Regions from separate parts of the Streptomyces sp. NPDC093598 genome, predicted to be linked through region 1. Evidence: riboswitches for the same ligand, from Rfam matches in the RefSeq annotation. Region 1 holds a riboswitch; the other holds the start of a gene.
What was found. Region 1 has a riboswitch for glycine ahead of gcvT (glycine cleavage system aminomethyltransferase GcvT). Riboswitches for the same ligand answer to the same signal wherever they lie in the genome.
Positions count from the first base shown of each region.

Region 2: it holds a riboswitch for glycine, as region 1 does, so the genes downstream of both, gcvP (aminomethyl-transferring glycine dehydrogenase) here and gcvT (glycine cleavage system aminomethyltransferase GcvT) in region 1, are expected to answer to the same signal.

Region 1 covers NZ_JBIWIV010000022.1:30,945-37,465, forward strand. The annotation lists gene glyA (serine hydroxymethyltransferase) at 1-332, opposite strand, end outside; gene gcvH (glycine cleavage system protein GcvH) at 341-718, opposite strand; gene gcvT (glycine cleavage system aminomethyltransferase GcvT) at 821-1,942, opposite strand; glycine riboswitch at 2,103-2,202, opposite strand; gene ACIRDU_RS36175 (AAA family ATPase) at 2,425-3,093, shown strand; gene ACIRDU_RS36180 (enhanced serine sensitivity protein SseB) at 3,607-4,395, shown strand; gene ACIRDU_RS36185 (enhanced serine sensitivity protein SseB C-terminal domain-containing protein) at 4,558-5,358, shown strand; gene ACIRDU_RS36190 (ABC transporter permease) at 5,702-6,521, shown strand, end outside.
Region 2 covers NZ_JBIWIV010000007.1:307,776-314,296, reverse strand. The annotation lists gene ACIRDU_RS23100 (bifunctional nuclease family protein) at 62-535, shown strand; gene ACIRDU_RS23095 (MerR family transcriptional regulator) at 830-1,513, shown strand; gene ACIRDU_RS23090 (DNA polymerase IV) at 1,648-3,102, shown strand; gene ACIRDU_RS23085 (PRC-barrel domain-containing protein) at 3,021-3,395, opposite strand; glycine riboswitch at 3,509-3,604, shown strand; gene gcvP (aminomethyl-transferring glycine dehydrogenase) at 3,780-6,521, shown strand, end outside.

The DNA of each region.
Region 1 (6,521 bases):
TTGAGCAGCGCGAACATCGCGGCCGCGTTGGCCTGGGCGCCCGAGTGCGGCTGCACGTTGGCGTGCTCGGCGCCGAACAGCTCCTTGACGCGGTCGATCGCGATCTGCTCGACCACGTCGACGTGCTCACAGCCGCCGTAGTAGCGGCGGCCCGGGTAGCCCTCGGCGTACTTGTTGGTGAGGACCGAGCCCTGCGCCTCCATGACCGCGACCGGCGCGAAGTTCTCCGACGCGATCATCTCGAGGGTGGACTGCTGGCGGTGCAGCTCGGCGTCGACCGCCGCGGCGACGGCCGGGTCGAGCTCGTGCAGGGGTGTGTTCAGGACGGACATACGACTCCTCATCCGGCGGAGAACGCGGTGTACTCGTCGGCGGAGAGCAGGTCGCCCGGCTCGTCCGTGACGCGCACCTTGAACAGCCAGCCGCCCTCGAAGGGGGCCGAGTTCACCAGCGACGGGTCGTTCACGACGTCCTCGTTGACCTCGGTGACCTCACCGGACACGGGGGAGTACAGGTCGGACACCGACTTGGTCGACTCCAGTTCGCCGCAGGTCTCGCCGGCGGACACCGAGTCACCGACCTCGGGAAGCTGGACGAACACGACATCGCCGAGCGCGTTGGCCGCGTGCTCCGTGATGCCGACCGTCGAGACGCCGTCCTCGGCGGCCGACAGCCACTCGTGCTCCTTGCTGTAGCGCAGCTCTTTGGGGTTGCTCATGGCCTGGATTCTCCTGTACGCGCGGGAGTGCTGTGGAAGGGGGACTGCTGGTGAGCTGGGACGACGGGCACGGGGTCGCTGCCGCGGCCCTCCGGCCAGTGTCTACTTCTGGCGCTTGTAGAACGGCAGCGCCACGACCTCGTACGGCTCGTGACTGCCCCGGATGTCCACGCCCACGCCGGTCGTGCCGGGCGCGGCGTGCGTGGCGTCGACGTACGCCATCGCGATCGGCCTGCCGAGGGTGGGGGAGGGGGCGCCGGAGGTGACCTCGCCGATCACCTCGCCGCCGGCGACGACCGCGTACCCGGCGCGCGGGACCCGGCGGCCCTCGGCGATCAGGCCGACCAGCACGCGCGGAGGGTTCTGCTCGGCGCGGGCGGCGGCCTCGCGCAGGGCGTCGCGCCCCACGAAGTCGCCCTCCTTCTCGAACTTCACCACCCGGCCGAGCCCGGCGTCGAAGGGGGTGAGGGAGGTGCTCAGCTCGTGCCCGTACAGCGGCATGCCCGCCTCCAGGCGCAGCGTGTCGCGGCAGGACAGCCCGCACGGGACCAGCCCGACGCCCTCGCCGGCCTTGGTCAGGGCCTGCCACAGCTCGACGGCGTGCTCCGGCTTCACGAACAGCTCGAAGCCGTCCTCGCCGGTGTAGCCGGTCCGGGCGATCAGGGCCGGGACGCCCGCCACCGTGCCGGGCAGCCCGGCGTAGTACTTCAGGCCGTCGAGGTCGGCGTCGGTCAGGGACTTGAGGATCCCCGGCGACTGCGGGCCCTGTACGGCGATCAGCGCGTAGGCGTCCCGGTCGTCGCGCACCTCGGCGTCGAAGCCGGCGGCCCGCTCGGTCAGCGCGTCCAGCACGACCTGGGCGTTGGAGGCGTTGGCGACGACCATGTACTCGGTCTCGCCCAGCCGGTAGACGATCAGGTCGTCGAGGATGCCGCCGTCGGCCCGGCAGATCATGGTGTAGCGGGCGCGGCCCGGCCTCACGCCGCCGATGTTGCCCACCAGGGCGAAGTCCAGCAGGGCGGCGGCCTGCGGCCCGGTGACGGTGATCTCGCCCATGTGGGAGAGGTCGAACAGCCCGGCCTTCGTGCGCACGGCGGTGTGCTCGTCGCGCTCGGAGCCGTAGCGCAGGGGCATGTCCCAGCCGGCGAAGTCGGTCATCGTCGCGCCGAGCGACCGATGCAAGGCATCGAGCGCGGTGTGACGGAGTTCTCCTGTACTGCTCATCGGTCGGTCGTCTCCAAGGGGCATGACGGGCGAGGTCGTTCCTCCCCATCTGTCATCGGAACCTGAGAGGTTCGCCATGACCGCACGGGTCCATGGCTTGCACCTTGGGTGGAGCCACATCCCCGTCCTGGACAGGGGGCGGCCCGCTTTTCAGATGTGCCTCGCCCGCGCGGTAACGGGGCCTGAGAGATTCAAGGGAGGGACTTGCTCCTTCGGCGCCCCAGCGTCTGCGGTGCTGGGAACTCTCCCGCGCGGATTCAAACGGCCGGTATGCAGTTGGCGCGCACATCATTGCACGCATCCTTCCGGCGCGGCAGGGGGACCTTTCACAGGGAGTGCACGAGTCCCGCCCGCCGGACACCGCGACCTGTAGCAGCCCTGTTGCAGGACAAGCACGGAAATGAGAGGCCTGCGGCATTACCTTCTCTTTACACTCGGCGGGGATGGGACTCCGTACCTGGCCCCAGGGGAGGACGATCACGGTGAACAGGACCACCGCGTACGCGACGACGGGCATCGCGCTGCCCGAGCAGCCGGCCGCCGCTCCGGTCCGGGCGGTTCGCGCTCCGGTGCCGGCGCCGGTCGTCCGCGACCTGCGCGACCGCGCCGGACGCGGGCCGCGCGCGCTGCTGTTCGGCCCCCGCGACCTCGTCGTGATCACGGGCCTGCCCGGCAGCGGCAAGTCCACGCTGATGCGGCGTACGGTGCCGGGCCGGCGCGTCGACTCGCAGGACACCCGCGACCGCTGGGAGCGCCGCATGCCGCGTGCCCTGCCGTACGCGCTCTACCGCCCGCTCGTCCGCCTCGCCCACTACGCCGGGCTGCGTCGCGCCCTGCGCTCGGGAGAGGGCGTCGTCGTGCACGACTGCGGCACCCAGGCCTGGGTCCGCCGCTGGCTCGCCCGCGAGGCCCGCCGCCGCGGCGGCACACTCCACCTGCTGCTGCTCGACGTCACCCCCGAGCAGGCCCTGGCCGGCCAGCGCGACCGGGGCCGAGGCGTCTCGCGCTACGCGTTCCTGCGCCACCGGGCGGCGAGCACCCGCCTCCTGCGCGCGGTGGAACGCGGCGACCTTCCCGCCGGCTGCGGTTCGGCCGTCCTCGCCGACCGGGACGCGGCGAACACCCTCCACAGAATCGGTTTCACGGGCTGACGGGCCGGGGCGGCGCGCCGGGGCCGGGGGCGACGGCCCGCGCACGCGCGTCGCCCGCCGGCGACCCACGGCCCGGCCTCCGGGCCGACCGCCGGTGATCCTGCACCGTGGTTCTTGCGCCCCCCCCGCCGCGTCCTGCGCGCCGCGGTCCGCCCACTGTCCACCGCCGACCCGCGCCAAGGCCTCCCGGCCCGCCCGCCCGCGCCCGTCCCCTGTGGCCGACTCCTGCGCCCGGTTGCCCGTGCCTGTCCACCGTCGCCGCCTCCTGCGCCCGGCCCCTGCGCCCGGCCTCCCGGCCGGCCATCCGCGTCCCTCATCCCCGCCTCCTGCGCCCGCCCGCCCGCGTCCGTCCGCCGCCTCCGACCCCAAGCCCGACCCCTGGGTCCGTCCGCCGCCCCGGCCACACCCCGACCTCCGCCCCCGGCCACCCCCCTTCCGCTGCCCGGCCTCCCCGCGCCGGTGAGCCGTTAGCCTTTTGGGCCACAGCAGTGGTTTCAGGCAGGCGGTAGGCAGATGGACTTCCCGGCGGACTTCTCCGCGGACTTTCCGGCGCAGACGCAGACCCACCCGCACGGCGGTTGGCCCGGCAACGAGTTGGAGGAGGTGCTCTCGGCCTCCCTCGGCGCCGGTCCGGCGGCCGGTGGGCGGATCGTCGAGGTGCTCGGCCGGAGCTTCGTGTGGATCCCGCTGCCCAACGGCGGCGGCCCGCACAGCGGTCCCCTCGACCTGCCCGGCATCGAGATCGACGGCCAGGCGTTCGTGCCGGTGTTCAGTTCCGAGGAGCAGTTCCGCCAGGTCGTCGGCTCCCACATGTCGTACACCATCGCGCCCGCCGTGGAGTTCGCCCGCGGCCTGCCCCCGCACGCGGGGATCGCCGTCAACCCGGGCGGTGTGGTGGGCATCCCGCTCCCGCCGCCCGCCGTGGCGGAGCTGTGCCGGGCCGGCCGGACCCCGCTGGACGGCCCCGCGAGCGGCGGCCGGGTCCGCCTCTTCGAGCCCGACTGGCAGGACGACCCGGTGGCTTTCCTGGCCGCCGCGGCCGCCGAGTTCGAGGCCACCGGCGTCGTCCTCACGGCCCGCCGCTGCCTCGCCGCCATCGAGACCGCCGACCCCGTGATGTTCGTGGGCGTCGAATTGTCCCAGTGGGAAGGCGACCTGCGCGCCCTCCCCCTGGAGGCCCTCAGCCGTGCCGTCACCGCCGTCCCGGCCCCCTGGCCGGTCAACCTGGTACTCCTGGACGTGACGGAGGATCCGGTGGGCGCCTGGATGCGGGACAGGGTCCGGCCCTTTTTCCAGCGGTAGGCCAGGACCCCAGGGGGCGCGGGGCAGTAGCATCATGCGGCTCCGCCGCGCGGGCGCGAGAACCACCCACGACCCGCGGCCGCGATACGACCCCAAGCTCCGATCACTCGCGCGGGCTTAAGCTAGGGCACCGTCGAGGCGTTGTACGAAGGGGCGGTAAAGGTGAGCGCGAGCGGCACGGCCGCGGCCGGACAGGTCGAGCACATGCTGCGCCAGGTCACGCCCGGGCGTTACGACGCCTACGAGGCGCTCCTGCGCGCGCTCGCGACCCCGCACACCGGCCAGATCTGGATGCTTCTGTGGCACGGTCAGGCCGGCTCCCCCGACGCCCAGTACGGACACATGGACGTCGACGGCAACGGCTACGCCCCCTGCGTGACCTCCGCCCAGGAGCTCTCCGCCAGCGGCTGGAACCGCTCGTACGAGGTGGTCGACGGCGTCGACGTCGCCCGCGCCCTCTACCCCGACCACTACGGCCTCTGGCTCAACCCGCACGCCCCCGGCGGCGGCGTCGGCATCCCCTGGCTCGACCTGCGCCGGATCGCCACGGGCCTGGACCGTCAGCCCGCCGGCCCCCTGCGCCTGTCCGAACCCGCCATCGAGATCCCGCAGTTCTACGCCCTCCTCGCGCAGAACGCCCACCGCACCCCGGCCGTCCGCTCGCTGCGCCGCGCCTGGGTGCAGCCCGCCCTCGGGGCGCCGTACCTCGCCATCGGCCTGGATGTGTACGACACCTCGCCGCCGGCCGTGGATTCGGTGCGCGCGATGATGCAGCAGTCCCTCGGTGCCGTACCGGACGGGCTGCCCGTCTCGACCGTCGCCATGTCCGACGAACACGACCCGGTCGCCATGTGGCTGCGCGCGAGCGCACGCCCCTTCTACGACCGCGAGGCCCACGCCACGGCCCCCGTCCAGGCGCCGGCCTCCGGCTACGGATACCCTCCGGCCCAGGGCCGGTACTGACCGACCCGAAGTCGCCCCCCGGACCCCTTCCGCACCGCCCCTCGAACGCGACAGCCGCTCAGCTCTCCGCGCGTAGATAGGGGTGGAAAGTGCACCCGTGTCCTAAAATGCCCCTATCGCAGCGCGTCCGACCCCCGTTACCCGCTGTCCGGATAACGGAACCCCCCAGACAGCATCACGTTTACGCATCCTTTCACCGCCAAGTCTGGCAACTGATCGCCAAAGCGTTGAAGACTCCCCGCAAGACACGGGCCGGGTCGGTCTCGTGTACGAGACAAACAAAACCGCTACAGCGGCAGCCAGGGGCTCGGCGATCGCCGGCCCGAGAGGGGTCAATCGCACCGTGACCGCACCGATCGAGACCACCGGGGCGGAAGCCGGAGCACAGCCCGAGGCCGTGCTCTCCGGGGTCAAGAAGAGCCAGATCGAAGGGCGCTCGCTCACCCAGATCGCCTGGATGCGCTTCAAGCGGGACAAGGTGGCGATGGCGGGAGGCGTCATCGTCATCCTGCTCGTGCTGATGGCGGTGTTCTCCAAGCCGATCCAGTGGATCTTCAACCTCGATCCCAACAAGTTCAACCAGGACCTCATCGACCCCGCTCTGCTCGCCCCCAAGGGTGGCTGGGGAGGAATGAGTTGGGACCACCCGCTCGGTGTGGACCCCCAGTACGGCCGGGACATGCTCGCCCGCATCATCGACGGCTCCTGGGTCTCCCTCCTGGTCGCGGGCGGCGCCACGCTGCTGTCCGTGTGCATCGGCACCGTGCTCGGTGTCATCGCCGGGTACTACGGCGGCTGGATCGACAGCGTGATCAGCAGGCTGATGGACACCTTCCTGGCGTTCCCCCTGCTGCTGTTCGCCATCTCGATCTCCGCCTCCGTGCAGGACGGGTTCTTCGGTCTCGAAGGCCTGCCGCTGCGCATCTGCGTGCTGATCTTCGTGATCGGCTTCTTCAGCTGGCCGTACATCGGCCGCATCGTGCGCGCCCAGACGATGACCCTGCGCAAGCGGGAGTTCATCGAGGCCGCCACGAGCCTCGGGGCACGCGGCCCGTACGTCCTGTTCCGGGAGCTCCTCCCGAACCTCGTCGCACCGATCCTCGTCTACGCGACGCTGATCATCCCGACGAACATCCTGTTCGAGGCCGCACTGAGCTTCCTCG
Region 2 (6,521 bases), on a different contig from region 1:
ATCAGGCGCCTCATCCCGGCCCGACTACCCAAACGTCCCGAGCACGGCCTAGGGTTGCTGTGTGAACGAGCTCGATGTCGTAGGTGTCCGGGTCGAGATGCCCTCCAACCAACCGATCGTGCTGCTGCGTGAAGTGGGAGGCGACCGTTACCTCCCCATCTGGATCGGACCGGGGGAGGCGACGGCGATCGCCTTCGCCCAGCAGGGCATGGCTCCCGCGCGGCCGCTGACCCACGACCTGTTCAAGGACGTGCTGGAAGCGGTCGGCCAGGAGCTCACGGAAGTGCGCATCACGGACCTGCGTGAGGGCGTCTTCTACGCGGAGCTGGTCTTTGCCAGCGGCGTCGAGGTGAGCGCCCGCCCGTCCGACGCCATAGCGCTCGCGCTGCGCACCGGGACGCCGATCTACGGCAGTGACACGGTGCTCGACGACGCCGGTATCGCGATCCCGGACGAGCAGGAGGACGAGGTGGAGAAGTTCCGCGAGTTCCTCGACCAGATCTCCCCGGAGGACTTCGGCAGCAGCAGTCAGTGAGCCGCGCGGTCGGCGGCAGGAATCTCAGAGGCGTGTGGGCGGCCCGGCGGACGATGTGGTCCGCGGCAGGGCCGCCCGCCGTATGTGTCACGGGTGAAATGCCCGCATGTGCCGGTGGCGAGTGAGAGCGTCACACGGCCCGTGCCGAAGGCATTCGGCTAGCCTTTCCCCGCGGCGGGGCACGGGAAACCACTCTCAGGGTGATTATCACTCGGCGTGGCGAGTGTGGCGATCGTTGACGCACCCCTGGTGACTGCCTACCGTCGAGAAGGCAGGTCAAGGACGGAGGTCGGCGTGAGAAGCAGCGGCGACGGTACGGCTGGGGGCGGCCCCGAGCGCAGTCTCAGGGCGAGCGGTCCGTACCCTCCCCCCGGCTCACGGCCCCTCCCGGGTGGAGGGTGCCCCCAGCCCGGTGGCGCGGCCGATCACGCTCCGCAGCGGCCGACGGCGGTGCCGAGCAGCGGAGGGACGACGTCCATGGCGTCCGAGCAGATCGGCTATCGCGGCCCCACGGCCTGTGCGGCCGCCGGTATCACCTACCGCCAACTGGACTACTGGGCCCGCACGGGGCTCGTCGAGCCGAGCGTGCGCCCCGCCTACGGGTCCGGGACGCAGCGGCTGTACAGCTTCCGGGACGTGGTCGTCCTGAAGATCGTCAAGCGGTTCCTCGACACCGGGGTGTCGCTGCAGAACATCCGCACGGCGGTCCAGCACCTCAGGGAACGCGGTTTCAGCGACCTGGAGCGCATGACGCTGATGAGCGACGGCGCGACGGTCTACGAGTGCACCTCGCCCGACGAGGTCCATGCCCTGCTCCAGGGAGGCCAGGGCGTGTTCGGGATCGCCGTGGGCGTGGTGTGGCGGGACGTCGAGAGCGCGCTGTCCCAGCTGCACGGCGAGCGGATCGACACCGGCGAGACCCTGGTCGGGCCCAATCCGGCGGACGAACTGGCGCGTCGGCGGAACCGCGCTGTCTGAGCCGCCCGGCAGCGCGGGGCGCACGTGGCCGCAGGAGGCCGGACGTTTCCGCGCCGGGCCGTAAGCGGTTTCCCGTGGGGCCGGCAGGGCAGTCGCGCGGGGCGTTGTCAGTGGCGTAGGGCAGCATCGGAGGTGTGAGAACCGCGCCCACGATCCTGCATCTCGACATGGATGCCTTCTTCGCCTCGGTGGAGCAGGCGTCCAAGCCGAGTCTGCGCGGGAAGGCCGTGGTCGTGGGCGGGCTCGGACCGCGAGGCGTGGTGGCGACCGCCTCGTACGAGGCGCGGGTCTTCGGGGTGCATTCGGCGATGCCCATGGGGCAGGCCCGGCGGCTCGCGCCCAACGCCGCGTACCTCGTGCCGCGCTTCACCTTCTACCGGTCGATCAGCGAGCGCGTGATGGAGCTGCTGCGTGCGCTGTCGCCGCTGGTGGAGCCGCTGAGCCTGGACGAGGCGTTCGTGGACCTGGAGGCCGGGGGAGTGGCCTGGGACGAGCGGTCGGCGCGGCTGGCCGGGGTGAAGCTGCGCGCGGACATCCGGGCCGCTACGGGGCTCACGGGGTCGGTGGGGCTCGCCGCCTCCAAGATGCTCGCGAAGATCGCCTCGGAGGAAGCCAAGCCCGACGGGCTGGTGGTGATCGAGCCGGGGACCGAGCGGGCGATGCTGGGGCCGATGTCGGTGCGGACGCTGCCCGGGGTGGGGCCGGCGACGGGTGACCACCTGCGGCGGGCGGGGATCACCACGGTCGAGGAGATCGTCGAGGCGGGTGAGGACGAGCTGGTCCGGCTGCTGGGGAAGGCGCACGGGCATGGTCTGTACGCCATGGCCCTGGCGCGGGACGACCGGCCCGTGGTGGCGGAGCGCGAGGCGAAGTCGGTGTCGGTCGAGGACACCTACGACGTGGACATCCACGACCGGACGCGGGTCGGGCTGGAGGTGCAGCGGCTCGCCGAGCGGTGCGTGCGGCGACTGCGCGGAGCCGGGTTGTCGGGCCGGACCATCGTCCTGAAGGTGCGGCGCTACGACTTCTCGACGCTCACCCGGTCCGAGACGCTGCGCGGGCCGACGGACGATCCGGCGGTGATCCGTGAGGCGGCGGGCAGATTGCTGGACTCGGTCGACACGACGGGCGGGGTGCGGCTGCTGGGGGTGGGCGTCAGTGGGCTCGCCGACTACACACAGGAAGACCTGTTCGCGCAGGCGGCGGGGGAGCGGACGGTCGCGGAGGGCCCGGTCGAGGAGCCCTCCGCCGCGCCGGCCGAGGAGCGGCCGTCGCTCGCCGAGCGCAGATGGCCTGCCGGGCACGACGTGCGGCACGCCGAGTTCGGCCACGGATGGGTGCAGGGCAGCGGCCTGGGGCGGGTCACCGTCCGCTTCGAGACGCCCTCCTCGGAGCCCGGGCGCGTGCGGACCTTCCGGGTCGACGATCCGGAGCTGGAGGCGGCGGATCCGTTGCCGTTGGTGTTACGAGGGCCGGAAGCGGGAGGCGGGGCCCCCGGGGCGGGGTCTCAGGCCGTCTCGTCGGTGCCCGCCAGCTTGCCGAAGTCGTGGTCCGGCAGCGGGGGCGGGGCGGCGACGTCGAGGCCGTAGTGGTGGTAGAGCTGCAGTTCCTGCTCGGGTGAGAGATGGCGGCCCACGCCGAAGTCGGGGGCGTCCTTGATCAGGGCGCGGTCGAAGGGGACGTGGAGGGCGCCCTCGATCAGTTCGCTCGGCTCCAGGGGGACGAAAGCGTCCCTGCTGAACAGGCCGGTCCGTATGGCCGCCCACTCCGGTTCGCCGGTGGCGTCGTCGAGGTAGACCTCGTCGATCGTGCCGATCCTGGTCCCGTTGCGGTCGAACGCCTTGCGGCCGATCAGGTTGCGCGGATCGATATCGGTTCGCACGGGCCCTCCACATGGTCGCACCTCATCCGTAAGCACTACAAAACGGCACAAGCGGGGATGCGGCCACTCGAAGGTTCGTGCGTTGACCTCGCTGGTACGCTGGCAGCGGCTGTTGACCCCGTGCGGGAGAGTCCTCCAGACACCATCGGAGGCGCCGAAGGAGCAAATCCTCCCCGGAATCTCTCAGGCTCACGTACCGCACGGACGAGGTCACTCTGGAAAGCAGGGCGGGTGTCGACGGCTTCCGCTCTCACCGACGGTGAAAGCCGGACGTCTTCGGGCGCTCCGGTGAAGCTCTCAGGTTGAGATGACAGAGGGGGAGGCCGTCCGGGTACCCGCGCCGTGGTGCCCCTCGAAGGTCGTGTCGACCAGGAGGCCTCCGCAATGACCGCCCACCGCATTCCGCTCTCCGAGCTCGAAGAGGCAGTCCCCTTCGAGCAGCGCCACATCGGCCCCGACCACGAGGCCTGCGCCAAGATGCTCGCGCAGGTCGGCTACGGCTCGCTGGACGAACTCACCACCGCCGCGGTCCCGGCCGTGATCGCGAGCGCCGAGGCACTGGACCTGCCGGGTGCCCGCAGTGAGGCGGAGGTGATCGCCGAGCTGCGCTCCCTCGCCGACCGCAACCAGGTCCTCGGCTCGATGATCGGCCTCGGGTACTACGGCACGTTCACGCCGCCGGTCGTCCTGCGCAACGTCATGGAGAACCCGTCCTGGTACACGGCCTACACGCCGTACCAGCCGGAGATCTCGCAGGGCCGGCTCGAGGCGCTGCTCAACTTCCAGACGATGGTCGCCGATCTGACCGGACTGCCGACCTCCGGTGCCTCCCTGCTCGACGAGGGCACCGCGGCCGCCGAGGCCATGGCGCTGTCGCGGCGTCTGGGCAAGAACAAGAAGGGCCTGTTCCTGGTCGACGCGGACGCGCTGCCGCAGACCATCGCCGTGATCCAGACCCGCGCGGAGCCGACGGGCGTCGAGGTCGTCGTCGCCGACCTCGGCGACGGCATCCCCGCCGAGGTCGCCGAGCGCGAGATCAACGGCGTGCTGATCCAGTACCCGGGCGCCTCCGGTGCCGTGCGGGACATCAAGCCGGTCATCGACCGGGCGCACGAGCTCGGGGCGCTCGTCACCGTCGCCGCCGATCTGCTGGCGCTGACGCTGCTGAAGTCGCCCGGTGAGCTCGGGGCGGACATCGCGGTCGGCACGACGCAGCGCTTCGGTGTGCCGATGGGCTTCGGCGGACCGCACGCCGGTTACATGGCGGTCCAGGACAAGATGGCGCGCAGCCTGCCCGGGCGGCTGGTCGGCGTCTCCGTGGACGCCGACGGGAACAAGGCCTACCGGCTGGCGCTGCAGACCCGTGAGCAGCACATCCGCCGGGAGAAGGCCACCAGCAACATCTGCACCGCTCAGGTGCTGCTCGCCGTCATGGCGGGCATGTACGCCGTCTACCACGGCCCGGAGGGCCTGAAGGGCATCGCGCGGCGCACCCACCGGTACGCCACCGTCCTCGCCGCCGGGCTGGCGAACGGCGGCGTCGAGGTCGTGCACGGCGCCTACTTCGACACCCTGACCGTGCGGGTCGAGGGCCGCGCCGCCGAGGTCGTGGCCGCCGCCCGGGACAACGGGGTCAACCTGCGTCTCGTCGACGCCGACCACGTCTCGATCGCCTGCGACGAGACCACGACGCGTGCCCAGCTGCGGGCCGTGTGGGCCGCCTTCGGGGTCGAGGGTGTCGTCGAGGCGCTGGACGCGGCCACGGAGGAGGGGCTTCCGCACGCCCTGCTGCGGACCGACGACTACCTGACGCACCCCGTCTTCCACCAGCACCGCTCCGAGACCGCCATGCTGCGCTACCTGCGCCGGCTGGCCGACCGCGACTACGCGCTCGACCGGGGCATGATCCCGCTGGGCTCCTGCACCATGAAGCTCAACGCGACCACGGAGATGGAGCCGGTCACCTGGCCCGAGTTCGGGCAGCTGCACCCCTTCGCGCCCGCCGAGCAGGCCGCGGGCTACCTCACGCTCATCCATGAGCTGGAGGACCGGCTCGCCGAGGTCACCGGCTACGACAAGGTGTCCCTCCAGCCGAACGCCGGGTCACAGGGCGAGCTGGCCGGTCTGCTCGCCGTCCGCGGGTACCACCGGGCCAACGGGGACGAGCAGCGCACCGTGTGCCTGATCCCGTCGTCCGCGCACGGCACCAACGCCGCCAGCGCGGTGATGGCGGGCATGAAGGTCGTCGTCGTGAAGACCGCCGAGGACGGCGAGATCGACGTCGAGGACCTGCGGGCGAAGATCGAGCAGCACCGCGACGAGCTGGCCGTGCTGATGATCACGTACCCGTCCACGCACGGTGTGTTCGAGGAGCACGTCGCCGACATCTGCGCGCAGGTGCACGAGGCGGGCGGGCAGGTCTACGTCGACGGGGCCAACCTCAACGCGCTCGTCGGGCTCGCCAAGCCCGGGCACTTCGGCGGCGACGTCTCGCACCTGAACCTGCACAAGACCTTCTGCATCCCGCACGGCGGCGGCGGTCCCGGCGTCGGCCCGGTCGCGGTGCGCGAGCACCTCGCCCCCTACCTGCCGAACCACCCCCTGCAGCCCGAGGCGGGCCCGGAGACGGGCGTCGGTCCCATCTCCGCGGCGCCGTGGGGCTCCGCCGGCATCCTCCCGATCTCGTGGGCGTACGTCCGGCTCATGGGCGGTGAGGGGCTGAAGCGGGCCACGCAGGTGGCCGTGCTCAGTGCCAACTACATCGCCAAGCGGCTGGAGCCGCACTACCCGGTGCTTTACACCGGCCCCGGCGGTCTCGTCGCCCACGAGTGCATCATCGACCTGCGGCCCCTGACCAAGGCGACCGGAGTGAGCGTCGACGACATCGCCAAGCGGCTGATCGACTACGGCTTCCACGCGCCGACCATGTCGTTCCCGGTGGCCGGGACGCTGATGATCGAGCCGACGGAGTCCGAGGACCTGGCCGAGCTGGACCGGTTCTGCGAGGCGATGATCGCCATCCGCGCGGAGATCGAAAAGGTCGGCTCCGGCGAGTGGCCCGCCGACGACAACCCGCTGCGCGGTGCCCCGCACACCGCCGGCGCGCTCGCCGGGGCGTGGGAGCAC